DNA from 2 places in the Paenibacillus sp. MB22_1 genome. Region 1 is predicted to be linked to the other one. Evidence: riboswitches for the same ligand, from Rfam matches in the RefSeq annotation. Region 1 holds a riboswitch; the other holds the start of a gene.
The links. Region 1 has a riboswitch for cyclic di-AMP ahead of ACL02P_RS19735 (APC family permease). Riboswitches for the same ligand answer to the same signal wherever they lie in the genome.
Positions count from the first base shown of each region.

Region 2: linked by a shared signal. The riboswitch ahead of ACL02P_RS06215 (3D domain-containing protein) and the one ahead of ACL02P_RS19735 (APC family permease) in region 1 are both predicted to bind cyclic di-AMP.

Region 1 is NZ_JBLADV010000002.1:1,696,082-1,705,678, reverse strand. Features, by position in the region: gene ACL02P_RS19750 (BglG family transcription antiterminator) at 1-183, shown strand, start outside; gene ACL02P_RS19745 (BglG family transcription antiterminator) at 159-1,319, shown strand; gene ACL02P_RS19740 (fructose-specific PTS transporter subunit EIIC) at 1,438-3,405, shown strand; gene ACL02P_RS19735 (APC family permease) at 3,454-5,271, opposite strand; cyclic di-AMP (ydaO/yuaA leader) riboswitch at 5,429-5,609, opposite strand; gene ACL02P_RS19730 (threonine aldolase family protein) at 5,849-6,964, opposite strand; gene ACL02P_RS19725 (methyl-accepting chemotaxis protein) at 7,178-8,458, opposite strand; gene ACL02P_RS19720 (hypothetical protein) at 8,790-8,933, opposite strand; gene ACL02P_RS19715 (mechanosensitive ion channel family protein) at 8,934-9,597, opposite strand, start outside.
Region 2 is NZ_JBLADV010000001.1:1,342,351-1,351,947, reverse strand. Features, by position in the region: gene ACL02P_RS06255 (spermine/spermidine synthase) at 1-131, shown strand, start outside; gene xerS (tyrosine recombinase XerS) at 155-1,237, shown strand; gene mobB (molybdopterin-guanine dinucleotide biosynthesis protein B) at 1,299-1,787, opposite strand; gene glp (gephyrin-like molybdotransferase Glp) at 1,827-3,095, opposite strand; gene ACL02P_RS06235 (hypothetical protein) at 3,092-3,436, opposite strand; gene ACL02P_RS06230 (dihydroorotate dehydrogenase) at 3,474-4,406, opposite strand; gene ACL02P_RS06225 (dihydroorotate dehydrogenase electron transfer subunit) at 4,403-5,098, opposite strand; gene ACL02P_RS06220 (polysaccharide deacetylase family protein) at 5,254-6,120, shown strand; gene ACL02P_RS06215 (3D domain-containing protein) at 6,214-6,906, opposite strand; cyclic di-AMP (ydaO/yuaA leader) riboswitch at 6,915-7,083, opposite strand; gene ACL02P_RS06210 (amino acid ABC transporter ATP-binding protein) at 7,258-7,980, opposite strand; gene ACL02P_RS06205 (amino acid ABC transporter permease) at 7,967-8,629, opposite strand; gene ACL02P_RS06200 (transporter substrate-binding domain-containing protein) at 8,724-9,575, opposite strand.

The DNA of each region.
Region 1 (9,597 bases):
GCGTTCGACAATCTGCTGATTCATACGCTGCTGATGATTCGACGAACGAAACTGAAACAGCCGATTACCTTCTCCGAGCAAGAGAAGGTCTTTGTCCGCGGGAAGCCGGAGTTCCGCTGGACGGGAGCCTTCATCCGGAAGCTGGAGCGCTTCTCGCCGTGCGCTTCCCGGAGGATGAAGTAGCTTATCTGACCGCTCATATTCTGGGCGGGAAGATCCGATCCCGGGCGCGGATCGAAACGGCGGAGCCCGGAGCAGATCCATCCGCGGAAACGGCGGAGGCCCGCGGTTTAGCAGAGACGCTCGTCCGGAAGATGTCCGCTTTGACCTGGGTGGATTTTGGCCAAGACGAGGCTTTGATGGAAGGGCTGCGCATTCATTTATATTCAACGTTGAACCGGTTAAGCTACGGGCTCACCGTATCGAACCCGATGCTGCAGGATATCAAGAGAATGTATCCCTACATGTTTGATATGGTGATTTATGCGACGAGAGAGTTAAGTGAAGGGTACCCCTTCACCATTCCTGAAGAGGAGGTCGCTTATTTGACGCTGCATTTTCAGGCCGCTGTGGAACGGCTGAGCCAGCCGGCTGAGGTAAGGAAGCGAATCGTGACTGTCTGCCATATGGGGGTGGGCATGTCGCAGATCTTGCGCAGCAAGCTGGAGCGGAAGTTCCCCGAACTGCATGTATTGGATTCCGTTCGGAAAGCCGATCTCCCCGGGTATTTGGCTCACCATTCGGTTGACTTTATCATCTCCACAATTCCTTTGGAGAATGTGAACGTCCCCTATATCACGGTATCCCCGCTGCTGGAGACTGGCGAAACGCAGAAGATCGCCGACTTCATCGGCAAGCTGGACCAAGAATCCGGTCACGCCGAACACGCTGGCTCGATTCTGGGCATGTACACGCAGCCTTCGCTCATCTTCCCGCGCCTGACCATCGGCCATCGATTCGAGCTGATCGAGCTGTTAGGGAACGAGCTCGCCAAGCAGGGGTTCGTTGAGCCGGATTACGCGCATCAGGCTTTGCTGCGGGAACGGCTCTCGTCCACGACCATCGGCGGCGGCATCGCAATCCCCCATGGCGATCCGAAGCTGATTCGCACCTCGCGGATCGCTGTTGCCACCCTGGAAGAGCCGTTGGAATGGCAGGAAGAGAAGGTGTCCGTCGTATTTATGCTGGCGCTTGCCCCGCAGGAGCAAGAGATGACGAAAAAACTGTTCCAGCGCCTGTCCTTGCTAAGCGAACAGCCTTCAACCGTTGAGCGGCTCGTGCAGGCACGGACTCCCGAGGAGCTGCTCAATTGCTTATAGGGAAAAAAATCAGTTTTTCCGCAACTTCCGGTAATATAAAGTTCTTTTCCGCCGTTCCTTTTGCGATAAGATGAGTCATGTAAACGATTTCGATCTTTGATTACAGGAGGAAACATCCATGAAACTACTGGCGATTACCTCATGTCCCAACGGGATTGCCCATACGTACATGGCGGCGGAAAATCTGCAAAAAGCCGCCGACAAGCTAGGTATTGCCATGAAGGTCGAGACCCAAGGCTCGATCGGAGTGGAAAACGAATTCACGGAGGAAGATATCCGCCAAGCGGACGGCATCATCATCGCGGCCGACAAAACGGTAGACAAACGCCGGTTCGTCGGCAAGAAGCTGCTCGTTGTTGGTGTGCAGGAAGGCATACGGAACCCCGAGGCGCTGATCCAACAGATGATTCGCGGAGAAGTGCCGGTATACCAAGGACAGGATAACAATGAAGGTACGCCGGCCAAACAGACTGGCGCCAAGCAGCAAAACGCCTTTTATCGCCACCTGATGAGCGGTGTCTCGTATATGATTCCGTTTATCGTCGTGGGCGGTCTCTTGATCGCCATCGCTCTCTCGATCGGCGGCGTACCTACTCCGGGCGGCCTGCAAATTCCAGAAGACTCGTTCTGGAAAACCATCGAGAAGCTGGGATCTGCGTCCTTTACGTTTATGGTACCGGTGCTAGCCGGGTTCATCGCGTTCAGTATCGCCGACCGGCCGGGTCTCGCTCCCGGGATCATCGGCGGTTACATCGCCGCCAATGGCAGCTTCTACGGAAGTGAAGCCGGTGCCGGCTTCATCGGCGGGATCATCGCCGGTTTCCTGGCGGGTTACGTTGCACTTTGGATCAAGAAGTGGAAGGTGCCGAAAGCGATCAATCCAATCATGCCAATCATCATCATCCCGGTTCTCTCTTCGCTGATCGTAGGTCTCGCCTTCATTTACCTGCTTGGCGGCCCGATCGCCCAAGTGTTTGAATGGCTGACCAACTGGCTTGCCAGCATGCAAGGAGCCAGCTCGATTCTGCTGGCCTTGATTCTGGGCGCCATGATCTCCTTCGACATGGGTGGTCCGGTTAACAAGGTAGCGTTCATGTTCGGCTCCGCGATGATCGCGGAGGGGAACTATCAAATCATGGGTCCGATCGCCGTTGCGATCTGTATTCCGCCGATCGGTCTGGGCCTGGCAACGTTCTTGTTCAAACGCAAGTTCCATAATGCCGAACGGGAATCCGGCAAAGCCGCCTTTACGATGGGCTTGTTCGGGATCACCGAAGGTGCGATTCCGTTCGCATCGCAAGACCCACTGCGCGTTATTCCCAGCATCATGGTCGGCTCGATGACAGGTTCCGTCATCGCCATGCTGGGCGGCGTCGGCGACCGCGTAGCTCACGGCGGTCCAATCGTTGCCGTACTTGGCGCCGTTGACAATGTCCTCATGTTCTTCGTGGCCGTCATCGCGGGTTCCATCGTTACGGCCTTAATGATCAAATTGCTGAAGAAAGAACAGGTCGAGCCTCAGCTCGCCGAAGCGAGCGCTGCGGACGAGGCGGCTCCAGCCATGGAAACGCCACGTGCGGAGAACGTCCGCCCGGTAAGCGTGCCGGCTGCCGAAGCTCAAAGCACAGTTCGCAAGCTGACGGATATCATCAGTTTGGATCTGATTGAGCCTTCCCTGTCCGCGTCAACACGGGACGGGATCATCGACGAAATGATTGCAAAGCTGAACGCTGAAGGTGTGCTGACCTCCTCTGCTGAGTTCAAGCAGGCGATTCTGAAGCGCGAGCAAGAAAGCTCTACCGGGATCGGCATGAACGTCGCCGTACCGCACGGGAAGTCGGTGGCGGTGCTGAAGCCAAGAGTCGTATTCGGGATCAAGCCGGAAGGCGTGGATTGGAGCAGCGCGGACGGAACGCCCGCTAAGTTGATCTTTATGATCGCTGTCCCTGCCGAAAACAAAGGCAATGAGCATTTAAAAATTCTGCAAATGCTGTCCCGCAAGCTGATGGATGACGCATTCCGCGAACAGCTGCTGCAGGTGAAAACCAAACAGGAAGCTTATCAGCTGCTGGATCAAATTCAATAATTAAACTAAGGTCCCCCGAGCCGTTGCGACGGCTTCGGGGGAATTTGCTTATTTTTGCAAATGATAAGGTACAGTCGCAATGACGATATCTTTCTTGTTAAACAAATAAGCTCTAAGCAACAAGCTCGACTGATTATGCAAAATATTCTGCCACCAGTGCCGAGGAATAAACTGAGGAATCAGGACGGTAATGTGATCGGTCTCCGCCGTTTTCCATTCCACGGTATCAATGAACTTCATCAGCGGCCGGATAATGCTGCGGAAGCTGGAGCGCAGCGTAATGAGCCGAACCCCCGGATTCCATTCCTCCCACTTCTTCTCCATCCGTTCGATGTCCTCATCATCAAATCCGACATACACCGCAACAACGTTATCCGTCAGCGATTTGGCGTAGCTTAACGAGTTCATCACGACACGGGTAACGCCCGCCACCGGCACGACGATCGTGCTGCCCTTTATGCAAGGTTTGTCTTTATCGATGTCAATCCGAAGCTGGTCGGCGATATTGATATAATGTCGATGGATCTGGTAGAAAATAAACATCACGAGCGGCAAGAAGATGAATACGAACCAGACATGTGAAAACTTCGTGATGATGAAGATGAGCGTAATGCCCAGCGTCGTCAGCATGCCAATCGTGTTAATCGTAAGCCGGAACACCCAACCTTGCGGCTTGCGCTTGATCCAGCGCACCATCATCCCCAGCTGGGACAAGGTGAACGGAATAAATACCCCAACCGCATAGAGCGGAATCAGGCTTTCCGTGTCGCCGTGGAATCCAAGAACCAGCAGCGCCGAGGCTACGCCCAGGAAGATAATTCCGTTTGAAAAGCCAAGCCGGTCACCGCGCACCATAAACGCATGCGGCATGTATTTATCTTTGGCGAGCATAAACGCCAGCAGCGGGAAGGCCGAATAAGCCGTATTGGCTGCCAGAAACAGGATTAACGCTGTAATGCCCTGGATCAAGTAGTACAAGATCCCGCGCCCAAAGGTCGATTCAGCGATTTGAGATATTACGGTGGCCTTCGGATCCGGAGCAATTCCGTACCAATAGGCCAGCGCACTAATACCGATAAACATGGTGCAGAGAATGACACCCATCATCACCAGCGTGGTTGCGGCATTCCGCTCCGCCGGCGGCTTGAAGTTCGGAATGGCGTTGGACACCGCCTCAACCCCCGTTAAGGCCGAGCACCCCGAACTGAACGCCTTGAGCAGCAGGAACAAGCTGACGTTGGATACGGCCGTCCCGAACTCCGGTGCGCTGGCATGAATCCCGCCAGTCCAATACTTGTAGAGTCCCGACACAATCAGGACGAAGATGGAGGCCACAAATAGATATACCGGAACCGCCAGCATTGAAGCCGATTCCGTGACCCCACGCAGGTTCATGATGGTCAGTATAGTAATCATCAGGAGGGCGATCAGCACCCGCTGATCATGCAGCATAGGGAATGCGGATGTTATGGCATCTGTACCGGCTGACGAACTTACAGCTACCGTCAGTATATAATCAACAAGCAGCGAGCCGCCGGCCAGCAGTCCGGTTGACCGCCCCAGGTTATCCATCGCCACGATATAGGCCCCGCCCCCGGTCGGATAGGAGAAAATCGTCTGGCGGTACGACAGAATCAGAATCAACAGAAGCCCAAGTACCGCAAACGAGATCGGGATCGAATACCAGAGCGCGGAAAATCCCGCCGCCATCAGGACGATCAAAATCTGCTCCGTACCGTATGCCACGGAGGACAACGCGTCCGACGACAATACGGCCAATGCCTTAAGTTTGCTTAGCTTTTCTCCTTCAATTTCGGTACTTTTCATCGGTCTGCCGATCAGTACCCGCTTCAGTTTGCTTACCATGATGAAATCCTCTTTTCATTCTCAAAATAGCCTTCAATCCTGATCCGCTCGTAGTCCTTTAGGCTTCCCATTCCTGCAGCGAACAACACAAAAAGGCCGCAGGAAAGTTGGACCTTCCCGCAGCCGCTTTAAAAAGTTCAAGCAGATCACTGCGACAATTCCCTCTTTCGGACGCTTACGGAGTTAGCTGACGGATTCGGGCACGAAAGCAGCCCTACGCAGTTTGGCCAAGTTGGCCAAATCAAGCGATTCACCCCGGAAACCCGCCCTTTTGGACGCGTTTCATTGGTTCCCCCGTTTCTTTCTGAAATAAAGAAAGAACTCAGCGATCAGGTATTTTCGCCATATCAAATTGCTACGGATGAATCATACTCCCCGCCTCAAGAAGTGTAAAGATGAGGAAAAGGCGAATGGGTCGGAAAATGGGATCGACCTTGTTCGAGGAAGCGCATACATCATCCTCTTGCATTCATTTTTGAGGGCAGGCTTGAATTATCGAAGCATACATGCAAAAAACACCGTAAGGGACGACATCCAGTCGCTTCCTACGGTGTTCTGATCTCAAACCGATACAGGTTTAAAACGAGAGTCCTCTCAACTTCTTATCCAGCAGCTCGAACGCCAGCTGCAGCCGATCTTCCGGCACCTCGCTATAGCGATCTCCGATACTGATTTCAAAGGTACTTCCCCCATCTGCCTTCTCCTTGACGAAAGAGGTTAAGCCAACCCCGGTTTCCCGATATACCTCAATCAGCACGGGCTCCAATCGATCCTTGGGAACGTCCGAATGAACATGGAACATGTTCGACACCGGGATCGCCGGGACGGTCTTCATCCGATGACATTGATTAAACAGACTGGAGAGCTCCTGCGCTTGCCGATAATACATCCCCATCTTTCCTATGCGCTGCTCATAGTAGTAATCCGCACTCAGAAAATAAGGATACAAGCTGATGAGATCCCCGCCATGGCGTCTTTTCCACACCTTAGATTCCTTCGTCAGCTCCGGATCCCCTGCCAATATGGCTCCGGCGATTCCGCCGATGCCTTTGTAGAACGAGATATAGACGCTGTCGAACAGGGCGCAAACCTCTGCGGCGGTTTTTTCGTAGTAAGGCAACACTTCGAACAGTCGGGCTCCGTCCAGATGTAGCTTAATGCCCCGCTCCTGGCAGTAGGCGGAAATGGCTTCAAGCTCCGCGAACGGCGGCAGCTGACCGCCGATTTCGCGCTGCGGCAGCTCCAGCAGCAGGCACGAGACATCCTCCGGCAGTTGCCGAACGTCCTCCATCTCAATCAGCCGATCCTTATCCGCCAGGAGAATCGGCTCCAGCCCGTGCAGTTCCTTTAATCCGTCTTCCTCATGAATTTCCAAATGGCATAAAGGATGATAGGCCACACGTTTCGATCCTTTGCGGTCGCACCAAATCCGTAAAGCAATTTGCTGCGCCATCGTGCCGCTCGGAAAAAATACAGCCGACTCCTTGCCGAGCACCGCAGCCATTTTCCTTTCGAAGGCTTCCAGCGCTTGTCCTGTACCGTACATGTCGCTGTCTACCCCGCCGCTGATCTCGGCAAAAGCCTGCTTCAGCACCTCTACATTCCGTTTTCCGTGGCCCACCACTTGATAAACCGTCCGGTCAAAGGCCGCCTTCAGTGTCCGCCTATCCAGTACCCCATCATTTCCATACATGCTCCTCACCGCTCCTCTCCCACGCTGTCTGTCTAATTTCAGTATGATCATGCTTATTATAGCGCCATTTGAAGCAGGAATCGATGATTTGGATGGATTGGGCGGTATAGGTCTTGAAAGCCTCCTTACAGAATTATCCCTTTCGTTCAGAAGGAAGGAAGAAAAAGGACGTCTGTAAAAATCAGACGCCCTTTCTAATGCCGTATTGATGGATTATAGCTTAAACACGTTCGTCAATCCGTTCATATTCTCGGACAGTTCGACCAACTTACAGGAGGTCTTCTCGATATCACCGAAGATCCGTTCCTGCGTACCAAGCTGATCTTGGATATCGCCGGACACTTGCAAGCCAGACTCGATCGTGGTGTTCACATCCTCCAGCGTTGCAGTCATTTCCTCCAGCGCTGCGGCTTGGGTGGTAACCCCATCGGAAATATCGTTCAACATGGCGAAGGTGTTCTCCATATTGTCCATGATTTGCTCGATATTGATCTTCACGTTCTCCGATTGCGTTACGCCCTGCTGAACCTTCTCTTCCGTCTGGGCAACCGCAGATACCACACTGCCGGTACGAACGGTCATATCTTCAACCAAGCTGCTGATTTCCTGCAGGGAGCGGTTCGTATCCTCGGCTAATTTCCGGATTTGTCCGGCTACCACCGCGAACCCTCTGCCCTCTTCCCCGGCCCGGGCCGCTTCAATCGCGGCGTTAAGGGATAACAGGTGAGTCTGTTCGGAAATTTGTTGAATAATGCTGACAACCTCGGTAATTTTCTGACTCTGTTCCTCAAGCCCAAGTACCTCACTGTTGACGTGCTTCGTATTCACCGCCAGCTCACTAATCGCCTCAACGATCGATTCCACCGAACGCTTCCCGCCTTCTGCGGAATTCATCACCAATTGGGCCCGCTCGGCAATTTGGTTAGCAAGTTCTGCTGTCGTCTGCGAATGGTTCGTAATCTCCGAAATGGCAATGGCCGTTTGCTTCATGCTTTCCGCGTTTTGAGTAAATACGTTCAGCAAATCCTTGATACCCTTGTTGATTCCGTGCATCTGCCCATTCGCCTGCTCAATGATGCGGTTTAACTCTTCCGAAGACAGCGTCACTCGTTCGGAGGAGGATTGGATGGATGCGATCAAATGCTTCAAGTTATCTCTGGCCTTCTGAAGCGAGAAGATCATTTGCCCGGCTTCCCCTTGCTGAAACGTATGTATTTGCGTCGATAGATCGTTATCGGCCATAGAATTAGCGAGCTTCGCGCCTTCTTTAAGCGGACGAACTAGAAAAGCTTCGGAGATAAACGCAGATATCACTTGGAAAATGAGAAAAATGATCAATGCCTTTAATCCCAAAGAGGGGGTAATCAGTTGAAAAAAATCATTACTCTGGCTATAGGATAAGGTTGCAATTAGAGCGGTATTGGAGACGAACATGGCCAAGAAGACAAGCACCATGATCCGGGTCCGGATAGAAATATTGCGAATTCGATTCATCTTAGTATCACCTGGTTTATTCGTAGTATAAAGCACATTGTTTTTCCGCTCCAAGTATCTCCTCCTATCTTTAAGATAGGCATTTGATTCTAAATCTATCGTGTGATGTTCATTATATAGTCCAATATATAGTTCCATTTAACCATAGTCAAATGCACGTTAACAACTTTTGATTGGAACTATAGCGACAGGATTAATATCGCTCTTGTTAAACTGGTTAATAACCAATTCGACAAAGCTTACGACGTGTGGAATTTCTTGCCCCATACGGCTTCAAACTCATCCATCGCGGCTGCGGCAGCCTGTTCGTTGACCGCCTTGTAAATCGGCTTTAGCGCCGCTGCGACGGCTTCTTAAGCGCGTTCTGGATATCGCCAGCCGTCTTAATGTCGTTTTCTTTAATAAAGCTTTGAATTTGATCTTTGCTAAAAACGCCAACCATCCCGCGAGCAACCCGCCGCGGGATGGTTGGCATTCAGACCTCATATTGTCTCGAGCGGGTGGTGTCCACCTCACCGGACGTTTCCGGCGCCGATTCGAAAAATACACGTTGTGCCGGATAAGCCAGCTTAATCCCCTCTTCCTCCAGCACCTGCATAAAGGCCAGATTCATTTCCTGACGCACTGACAAGTACTCTCCCCAAACGGTTGATCGCGTGAAGTAATAGATGAAAATGCCTAAGCTGCTCTCGTTAAAATCCGTAAACTTCACGAAAATGGTGCCTGGGTCGATTTGCTCGTTGTCGCGTAGCAGTTGTTCGATTCGATGGATGGCTGCCATCATCCGCTCCCGATCAGAGTCCAGCGCCACAGGAAGTGTAAAAGTCACTCTTCGCTTACCCATTTTGCTCCAGTTCGTGATTGGCTGATCTGCCAGTTGAGCATTGGGAACGGTAATCACCGCATCAGCGAAGGTGCGGATCTTCGTGCTGCGAAAAGTAATATCCTCCACCGTGCCTTCAGCGGTGGGCGTCAGAATCCAATCTCCTTTGGAAAAAGGCTTTTCCAAAATAATCACAATGCCGCCAAAGATGTTCCCTAACGTATCTTTGGCAGCCAAAGCTACGGCTAAGCTGCCTAACCCCATGCCGGCCACCAGTCCATTGATGCTAAATCCCCATTCCGCCCCAATTAAGGCT
Region 2 (9,597 bases), on a different contig from region 1:
GGAGCGCTACTCCTTCTCCGGATTTCGCGCGTCGGCTCAGGGAGGCGTTCGGAGACGTGGAGATCCGCGAGGTACCGCAAACGCACGGGGAACCAGATTATATTTTCTACGTTCGTGGCTCTCATCGATAATCAGCCATTCAGGAGGTACTCCCATGCAAATTCAAAAAGCGATCGACCGCAAGAAACTGGATGAGAAGGTTGTACATATGCCCTGGTTCGTGCAGCAGTTTATCGATTATAAGCTGCCGGATCTCTCCCCTTCTACACTTTTAGAGTATGTACGGGATTACGAACAGTTCTTCAGCTGGCTGCGGGCGGAAGGCTTAACTGCAGCGCAGACGAACGCCCAAGTCACACTCCACGATCTGGAGACTCTGCATATGGAGAGCATTGTGGGGTATCGGCTTCACTTAACCACACGAACCGAAAGCACCAACTCCAAAATTACGGTCTCGCGAAAAATGTCCTCCTTGCGCTCGTTGTTCCACTATCTCAGCCAAATTGCCGAGGACGAGAACTTTTACCCGCTGTTAAAACGAAACATTCTGGCGAAGGTGGAAATCAAACGGATCCATAAACCGAAGGATACAGCGGCTAAACTCAAGGGCAAAATTTTGGAAGAAGACGAGTTAACCGAATTTATCGCCTACATCGCCGAAGGATATGGCCGGGATATTGCAGACAATAAACAGGCGCTTTATGCGTATGAGCTGAACAAGGAGCGCGATGCCTGCATCGCCAGCTTGATTCTGAATTCCGGATTACGCGTCTCCGAGGTCGTCAACCTGAATATCGATGATTTGGACCTGGCGAATAAGCTGATTTATGTTTATCGGAAAGGCAACAACGACGAGTCGTTCAAAACGCCGGTGTACTTCCGAGAGCAGTGCAGGGACGATTTGGCCGCCTATCTGACGCTTCGGCAGGCGCGATACCGTACGCCCAAGCGGGAGAAGGCCCTGTTTGTGGCCATACCCAACGGACAAAAAGAAGGAAAACGGATGACCAAACGCGCGATCCAAGCGATGATCATCAAGTACGCCAAACGTTTCGGCAAGCCGTACCTGACGGTTCATAAGCTACGGCATTCCTTCGCCACCGACTATTATTTGCAGAACGATATTTACAAGACCAAAGAGCAGCTCGGTCACGCCTCAACCGAAACGACCGAGGTGTATGCGCATCTTACGGACAAGACGATGTCCGAAGCGATTGAGCGCCGGGTCAGCGGTTAGCAGGTTGCATACAACAAGAGGACTTCCCGTCTCAACGGCAGGAAGTCCTCTTTGCATTAGCCTACATCCAGTTTTGTCGTATGTACTCCGCCATATGCTCGACCTCATCCCGTTGAAACCGGCGTGGCCCCGACTCGTTGGCGGGGAAGTCCGCCTCCTTCTGGACAATGGCGATGACTTGCTGCAGTTCCTGGATCAACGGCTCGTCCTCTGCGGAGCGCAGCAGGACCATTTTCGGATACGTTTCATGTTTGAAGCCTTCAACCAAGATCAAATCATATTCAGTAAAATGCTCAATCAGCTTCGCAAGCGATGTTTCCTGCTCCTCAAAAACGGCCGTTCGCCATGGCGAAGTAATCGCAGCCGCCGCCGCTCCCGCCTCTCGAAAGCGAAACGAATCGGTCCCCTCTCGATCGGCTTCAAATCCGTGCAGGTCATGTTTGATAACGGCCACGCGAAGATTCATGCCATTAAATATCTTCACCAGCCGGGTAATGAGCGTTGTTTTCCCGCTGTTTTTATAACCGACGATCTGTACTACCGGTACCACGCCCGTTTCCTCCCTCGTCCTGCCTATCAACAAACCGCATCAGAAATCGCTGCCTGGCAGCTTCAGTACCGTCACCTGTTCGCCCGCTTGCATCCCCGTGTTAGAAGGAGGAATCACGATTAATGCATCGCTATCCTTGATGGTGATCATCACGCCCGATTCATCCAGCTCCGCCGGAATCGCGTAAAGCTTGCCTTTCCGAACCTCCAACCGGCCGCGTACGAACCGGGTAAAATTGTTGATTTTTCTGTAAGGACGGGCCAGTTCGGCTGTTAACTCAGGCAAGAACGGCTTCGGAACCCCCATCATCCGGCCGATTGCCGGGCGGACAAACAGCTCGAAGCCAACAAAGCAAGCCCCGGGATTGCCGGACAACGCGAACAACAGCTTGCCGTCCTTCACTGCCGCAGACGTGACGCTGCCTGGCCGCATCGTGACTTTGTTAAACAACATCTCAACGCTGTCGCTCGACAACAGGTCGGCCATGATATCGTAGTTGCCCACAGACACTCCACCTGTGGTTACAACCAGATCGTAATTGGCGATGGCTGCTTCCACCTGCGCTTTGGCTTGGGTCAAGTCGTCCTCGATCGCCTCCAACAGGATCGGTTCGCCGCCCGCTTCGAAGATTTGACTGTACAGCATATAGGTATTGCTGTTACGGATACGTCCGTCCTGGAGCGGTTCATCGATCCGCAGCAGCTCTGAGCCTGTGGAGAAGACGGCAACTCGCGGCCGTTTCTTCACCGGAACGCGGTGAATGCCAAACGTCGCCAGCACGGAGAGTTCACCGGCTGACAGCCTGCGGCCAGGCTCGAGGATCACGTCTCCCTCCGACAATTCGAGGCCAACTGGCGTGATGTTCTTCCCCGACTCAATTTCACGAATCAATTGGATATAAGGCTTACCCTCTCGGATAATGAACTCGGTCATCTCAAACATCACCACAGCGTCCGCTTCATCGGGAACTTTCGCCCCGGTCATGATCCGGGCTGCTTGCCCTGGCTTCAATTTCACGGTTGGAACGGAGCCGGCAGGAATCTCGTCTACGACTTCCAAGAAGACCGGATGTTCGGAATGACAGCCCACCGTATCTCGGCTCAGAATGGCGAACCCATCCATCCCTGAACGGCGAAAATGCGGGTATGCATGCGGTGCAGTTACCCGCTCCGCCAAGATTCGACCTAGCGCTTCCGGCAGCGGAACGGTCTCCGATTCTGTCTCCTTAGCGTAGGGCAGAACGATTGCCTGGGCTTCAGGTACCGGCAACGCTTTGCGACGAAACTTCGCCTGGTCCGCTGACTTCATTGCCGGTCAACTCCATTCCCTTGCTGCTCCTGTAAATATTGATCCAGCATCTCGGAGGTTTTCTTTGCAATCTCCATAATTTCTTCTTTGCTTAAATTGTCGTAATGAATCCCCATGACCACAGTGACGGTTCGGCCGAGTGCCTCCGATGCGCGACGGGCATATTCCTCGGTTAAGGTGTGTTCTTTATGTCCCGGTACGGCGGAGGTCAATACTTCAATGTCTCCCCCTGCTTGATAAGCGGTGGACGCCGCTCCGATATGTGATACGCCACCGGTTATCAGCAGCAGTAAATCGCGGCCAACCGGGATCGCTTCCAGCTTAATATCCTCAAATGACAATTTCCGCAGCTCCTTCCACAACAGTATGCCCTTTATTTTATAGGATTCCGCGAATTTCGTCCAAGGTTTGAACCCCTTCAGCCTCCATCCAGGCCGTAAGGTCAGCGACCAGTTGCTCTCCCGCTCGAAGATGAACGAAGTTATGCGTCCCCACCTGAACGACGGCAGCGCCGGCCATAATAAACTCAACGACGTCCTCTGCGCAGCTGATGCCGCCCATCCCCATTACCGGCAGGGTTACGGCTTGACAGACTTGATGCACCATCCGCAAAGCGATTGGCTTAATTGCCGGACCGGACAGACCGGCATACAGATTGTCGAACACGCTCCTACGCTTGGTAATGTCGATTTTCATCGCCGAAAACGTATTGATCAGCGAAACGCCATCCGCTTGTTCCTCCTGGCACATCACCGCCATGCCCACGATATCCTCGGCGTTGGGCGACAGCTTGACGATCAGCGGCAGCGTCGTCGCAGCCCGAACCTCGCGAACGACCTGCCGGGCGATCTCCGTTTTGATCCCGTACGCCATGCCCCCGGCTTTGACGTTCGGGCAGGAAATATTCAGCTCGATCATGTCAACAGCGGTTCTGCCTTCCCGTCTTCGCCAAGCCGCATCCTCATCGATCAGCCTCGCACCTTCCACGTACTCTTCAATCGTATTCCCACCCAAATTCACGATCCGTACCAGATCCAGCTGCTCCCATCTCGGACATTCCTCACGCAGGAAGGCGTAGATGCCCGGATTCTCCAATCCAACGCTGTTTAACATCCCCGACGCTGTCTCAGCTACGCGAACGCCTTCGTTCCCTGCCTTTGGATGCAGCGTCAACCCTTTTCCGGACAACCCGCCTAGTTGATTGATATCATAAATCGCACCATATTCCTGACCAAAGCCAAACGTTCCAGAGGCCATCACGATCGGATTTTTAAAAAAGACTCCAGCGAGGCGACACGATAAATCCGTCATACAAACATCACCTCTTCCGCCAAAAATACCGGCCCGTCAGCGCAAGCCTTCTTCCGGACGTCTCTGCATTTCACGCTGCAGACAAGGCAAGCACCGATTCCGCATGCCATCCGATTCTCCAAGGAGACGTATACCTTGGCCTGGCCGCCGCTTTCCGCCTGTTTGCGCTGGACGGCATGCAACATCGGATGAGGCCCGCAAGCAATTACCGTATCGTACGCCCGAAAATCCACTTTCTCTAGAATCGAGCCGCCTACATCCACCGTCACGTTGCCGCGGGACATCGCACGGAACTCCTCTACCAAATAAGGCTCGCGGCTGTAACCGAGATATACGTCTGCCTGCGGTGCTTCCCTAAGCGCATAATAAAACGGAGCGATGCCGATGCCACCGCCTACAAAGGCGGTTCTTCCCTCCAGCGGCGGAAACCCGTTACCAAACGGCCCGTCCAAGGTCAATCGGTCGCCTTGCTTCAGTTCAGATAACCGGGTCGTACCTACCCCCGCAACCCGGATCAAGAAATCCAGCCGATCCTCTTCGAGATCAAAGATACTGATCGGTCGGGACAGTAACGGATAGCGTTCTCCTGCACGCAACATGTAGAATTGCCCCATTTTTCCCGTAAATCGCCCTTGTACGGACAGTTTGAACACCCCTGGTGATATTTCCTCGTTAGCCACTACGATTGCCATATGTTCACCCCACCCCATTTGATTACACTTCATCAAAGGATGCAATTTTTTAGCGGGATCGTCTGTGACATCTCTCACAGCGAATCATGAGAGGAAATCAGCGCAATTTTTCACAATCCATCATGATCTGAAAAAGTTAGGGGATACTAGAGAACATGTACAGTTTTGGGATGAAGGGGGACTTCAAATTGCTTATTCAGCTTAAGAAAGCTCTGGTCTGCTGCATGACCGCTTCTCTGATCATGGTGGGCGGGACGGAATTTTATCCCGTCAAAGCCGCCGCACTGGATCTCGAAAACAGAGGGCCAGAATCTCAGGGGGACCAGGCGGACAAGAAGGCGGCACTCGTGCCCGCAGGTGCCAAGCCGGCAGATCTTGGTGAGCTGCGGCGCAAATATTCAGAAACCTTCATCTTCCGGGGGCCGGAGGTGAAGCAGATTGCACTGACCTTCGATGATGGTCCGGATCCGCGGTTTACGCCGCAAATTTTGGACGTGCTTCACCGGAAAGGGGTCAAAGCCACCTTCTTTGTTGTTGGTGCACGGGCTAAGAAGTTTCCCGGCCTGTTACGGCGGATACATCACGAAGGCCATCTCATCGGCAATCACTCCTTTAATCATCCGAACTTCCGCAACCGCTCCATTAAGCAGTTCCAGAGCGAGATTTTACGCACGGAGAAAATTATCCAGAACGTTGTTGGATACCGTCCCCAGCTGATTCGGCCGCCTTATGGAGAAATCAAGGAAGAACAGGTTCAATGGGCGAAAAAGAACGGCTACGCCCTCGTCAATTGGAATGTGGATTCACAGGATTGGAAAGGGATCGACAAGAACAAAGTGATCTCCAACGTGATGCGCACGGCGGGGCCCGGCTCGATCATCCTTCAGCACTCAGGCGGCGGCGTTGGCTCCGACTTAACCGGCACCATCCAGGCTTTGCCGAAGATCATCGACGCCTTGCAGGCACAGGGGTATCAATTCGTTGATCTTTCCGAGCTGCTGCATACGACCAAATACCGCTGATGTATTGGGAATCATCTGAAAATCAGGCACTTCGCCAGCAAGCACAAAAAGTCGGCCAGGATACATTCTGACCGACTTTTTTAAACAAGGTGTTTAATTTAATACGTAAAGCGTCACATCTTGGAAACCAAACGATTTCGCATTTGCTGCGCTGCCGGGAATAAAGATATCAATCCGGTTACCCTTGATTGCGCCCCCCTGATCGGTGGCCGTAGCTACAAAAGCCTGATCCGGCAGACCGTCATGGTTGTGGCCGGTCACCAGCACCTTTGTGCCCATCGGAATGACATTCGGATCAACAGCGATGGTACCAAGCTTCAGCGGGTTGCCGAAGTAGTCAACCGCGCCCCATTTTCCATTCTCACTAGCTGATGCCGAGTACGCCGATGCTTTCACATTGATCGTTTTCGAGTAAGTAAAGGTTTTCCCCCATGCTTCAACCACGTTCCCGGTAGACATGACCTTGAGCTTGGAAGCGGAAGCAGTTGTCGTAGCTGCGCTCTCCTTCTTCGCCGGAGCAGCGGAAGCAACTCCCGTCGTTTGGGTTTGAACTCCCGGAATGGTGATTTTTAAACCAGCGTAAATATTTTTTGGATTGATGGATGGGTTGGCAGCCATGAGTTTATTCATGTCTACGCCATATTTTTTGGCAAGAAGATAAAATGTATCTCCTTCCACGGCTTTATGTACCGCGTCTGCATGGACGGATATCGTCTGCATCGGAATCGTAAGGCTTACGGCGATCAGCGCCGTTGCTGCAATTTTAGACCAAATACGAGTATTCAAATGAATTGCCCTCCTTTTTACTGCGCCTGCGGAGTTAGTTGTCGGATTCGGGAAAAAGGATCATTCCCGGCGCATCGCTTCGATACGCTTCACTCCAAGAAAACAGTCAGCTAGGCAGCCCCTGTTTTCATCTTTCGTCCCCCGCACCTCAAGTTCAGGTTTCGGCCTACTTAATATATCACAATTTTGTAACCAATAGGTCAGGTAAATCCCACCAAACGGCGGAATTGCTTGATTGGACTGGTTACATTTTTGTGTTCAAAGGTAAAAAGAGTGTAAATTTAGATCGTACGTTCGATCCATCGGAGGACAAAAAACCGCCCGAATGGAAGCTCGGACGGTCCTTAAGATTTATAATACTTTGCTTAAAAAATCCTGCGTACGCTGATGCTTCGGCGCCCCAAACACCTCTTGCGGCGTACCTTGCTCCAGAATGACACCTTGATCCATAAACAGGATGCGGTCGCCAACCTCACGGGCAAATCCCATCTCATGCGTAACGATAACCATCGTCATTCCCCGTTCAGCCAGGTTCTTCATAACGTCAAGCACCTCTCCGACCATTTCCGGGTCCAGGGCCGACGTCGGTTCATCAAACAGCATCACATGCGGCTCCATAGCCAATGCGCGGGCAATCGCAATCCGCTGCTTCTGTCCGCCGGAGAGCTGCGCCGGATAGGCGTCCCGCTTATCCTCCAGTCCAACCGTGCGAAGCAGGTCCATGGCGATCGCTTCCGCTTTGCCTTTATCGAGCTTCTTCACGCGAATCGGCGCGAGCGTAATGTTGTCGATCACGGTCTTGTGCGGGAATAGATTAAAGTGCTGGAACACCATCCCCATTTTCTCGCGGGTTTTATTGATGTCATGTCCCTTGGCGGTGATCGAAGCGCCTTCAAAGGTGATCTCCCCTTCGGTCGGAACCTCTAACAGGTTCAGGCAGCGGAGAAACGTACTTTTCCCCGACCCGCTAGGACCGATGACGACGACAACTTCGCCTTTGGAGATTTCCAGATCGATCCCGCGCAAAATATGGAGTTGGCCGAATTTTTTATGCAAACCTTTAACGGTGATCACTGGTCTTCAACTTCCTTTCGAACACGCCCAAAATCCGAGACAGCGTGAATGTCAGAATAAAGTACATAATGGCGATGATCAAATAAGGCGTCATCCCATCGTACGTAATCGTCACGACGGACTGTGCTTGATAAATCAGCTCGGCCGTACCGATGATCGATACGATCGACGATTCTTTAATGATCGTAATAAACTCGTTGCCAATCGCGGGAAGCACCGATTTGATCGCCTGCGGAATGATGATATGGCGCATAGCCATCCCTTTGGTCATCCCCAAGGAACGGGCCGCTTCCCCTTGTCCCCGATCGACACCTTGAATGCCGGCACGGAAAATTTCCGCCAAATAAGCCGAACTGTTAATGGACAATGTAATCGCACCTGACTGAATCGGGGTGAAATTAATATCAAACATAAATGCGAACCCGTAGTGAATAATCAACAGCTGTACCATCATTGGGGTGCCACGCAGAAATTCAACCCACACATGCCCCAGAAACCGTAGGATCCCCCATGGCGACATGCGCAATAGTGCGATCAACAAACCAAGAAAGAAGCCGCATATCACGCTGATCGCTGCCAAGAGTAGGGTATACTGAACACCGGCCAAGAAGTAACTGCGGTATTCCATAAACATTGAAATTAAGTCCATAACGCCTTCCTTCCTCCTCCTTTACCTTAAACCCTTAAGCAAAAAAACAGAAAATAGCGAAAGCTTCGCTATTTTCTGTGGATGGATATCGTGATTATTTTTCGGCCAGTTCGCTAGCTTCGGCAACGAATTGATCGATGCTGCCTGCGCTAATCAAGCGATCGAGCGTCTTATTCACTTGATCCAACAGTTCTTGGTTGCCTTTCTTAATGCCAATCACGTAGCCTTCATCCTCAGTTACCGGCTTGGCATCGGTGATGACCAGGCCTTTAACGTTCTTAACGAACGATTCTGCGACAGGACCTTCCAAAATAGCAGCATCTACACGGTTGGAGTTCAACTGCATAATGATGTCATTGATTTTAGCCAGCGAGGTTAGTTTGGCATTCGGAATTTCCTTCGCCATTTCTTCTTGAATGGAACCTTGTTGAACGCCGATTTTCGCGCCCTCCAGCGATTCCATTGTGCTGAACTTGTCTTTGTCCGCTTCACGAGTCACCACAGCTTGCTCCGCTTTGTAGTAAATTTGCGACATGTCGATTTGTTCAGCACGTTCTGGAGTTGGGCTGAGTCCAGAAATGACGAGATCCACACGTCCGCTCGACAGCTCGTTCAGCAACGTATCGAATTTCAAGTCTTTAATCTCCAGCTCAGCGCCCAGATCCTTAGCGATTTCCTTAGCGATTTCTACGTCGAAACCAACGATTTCGTCTTCGCCTTTGTCGTTCTTAATGTGGAATTCATACGGCGGGAAGTCCGCACTCATCCCTACGATCAGTTTCTTAGCCGGTTCGGTTTGGTCTCCGCCCGCTTGAGTCTCATTTTGGTTCGCGGCTTGGCCGGCGTTGTTTGCCGCGTTGCCGCTGTTATTTTTTTCCTGACCACAAGCGGCCAGCACCATGGTTACCATCAAGACCGCTATGAATAACATGCCCCATTTTTTCATGCTTTTCTCTCCTATTCTGCTT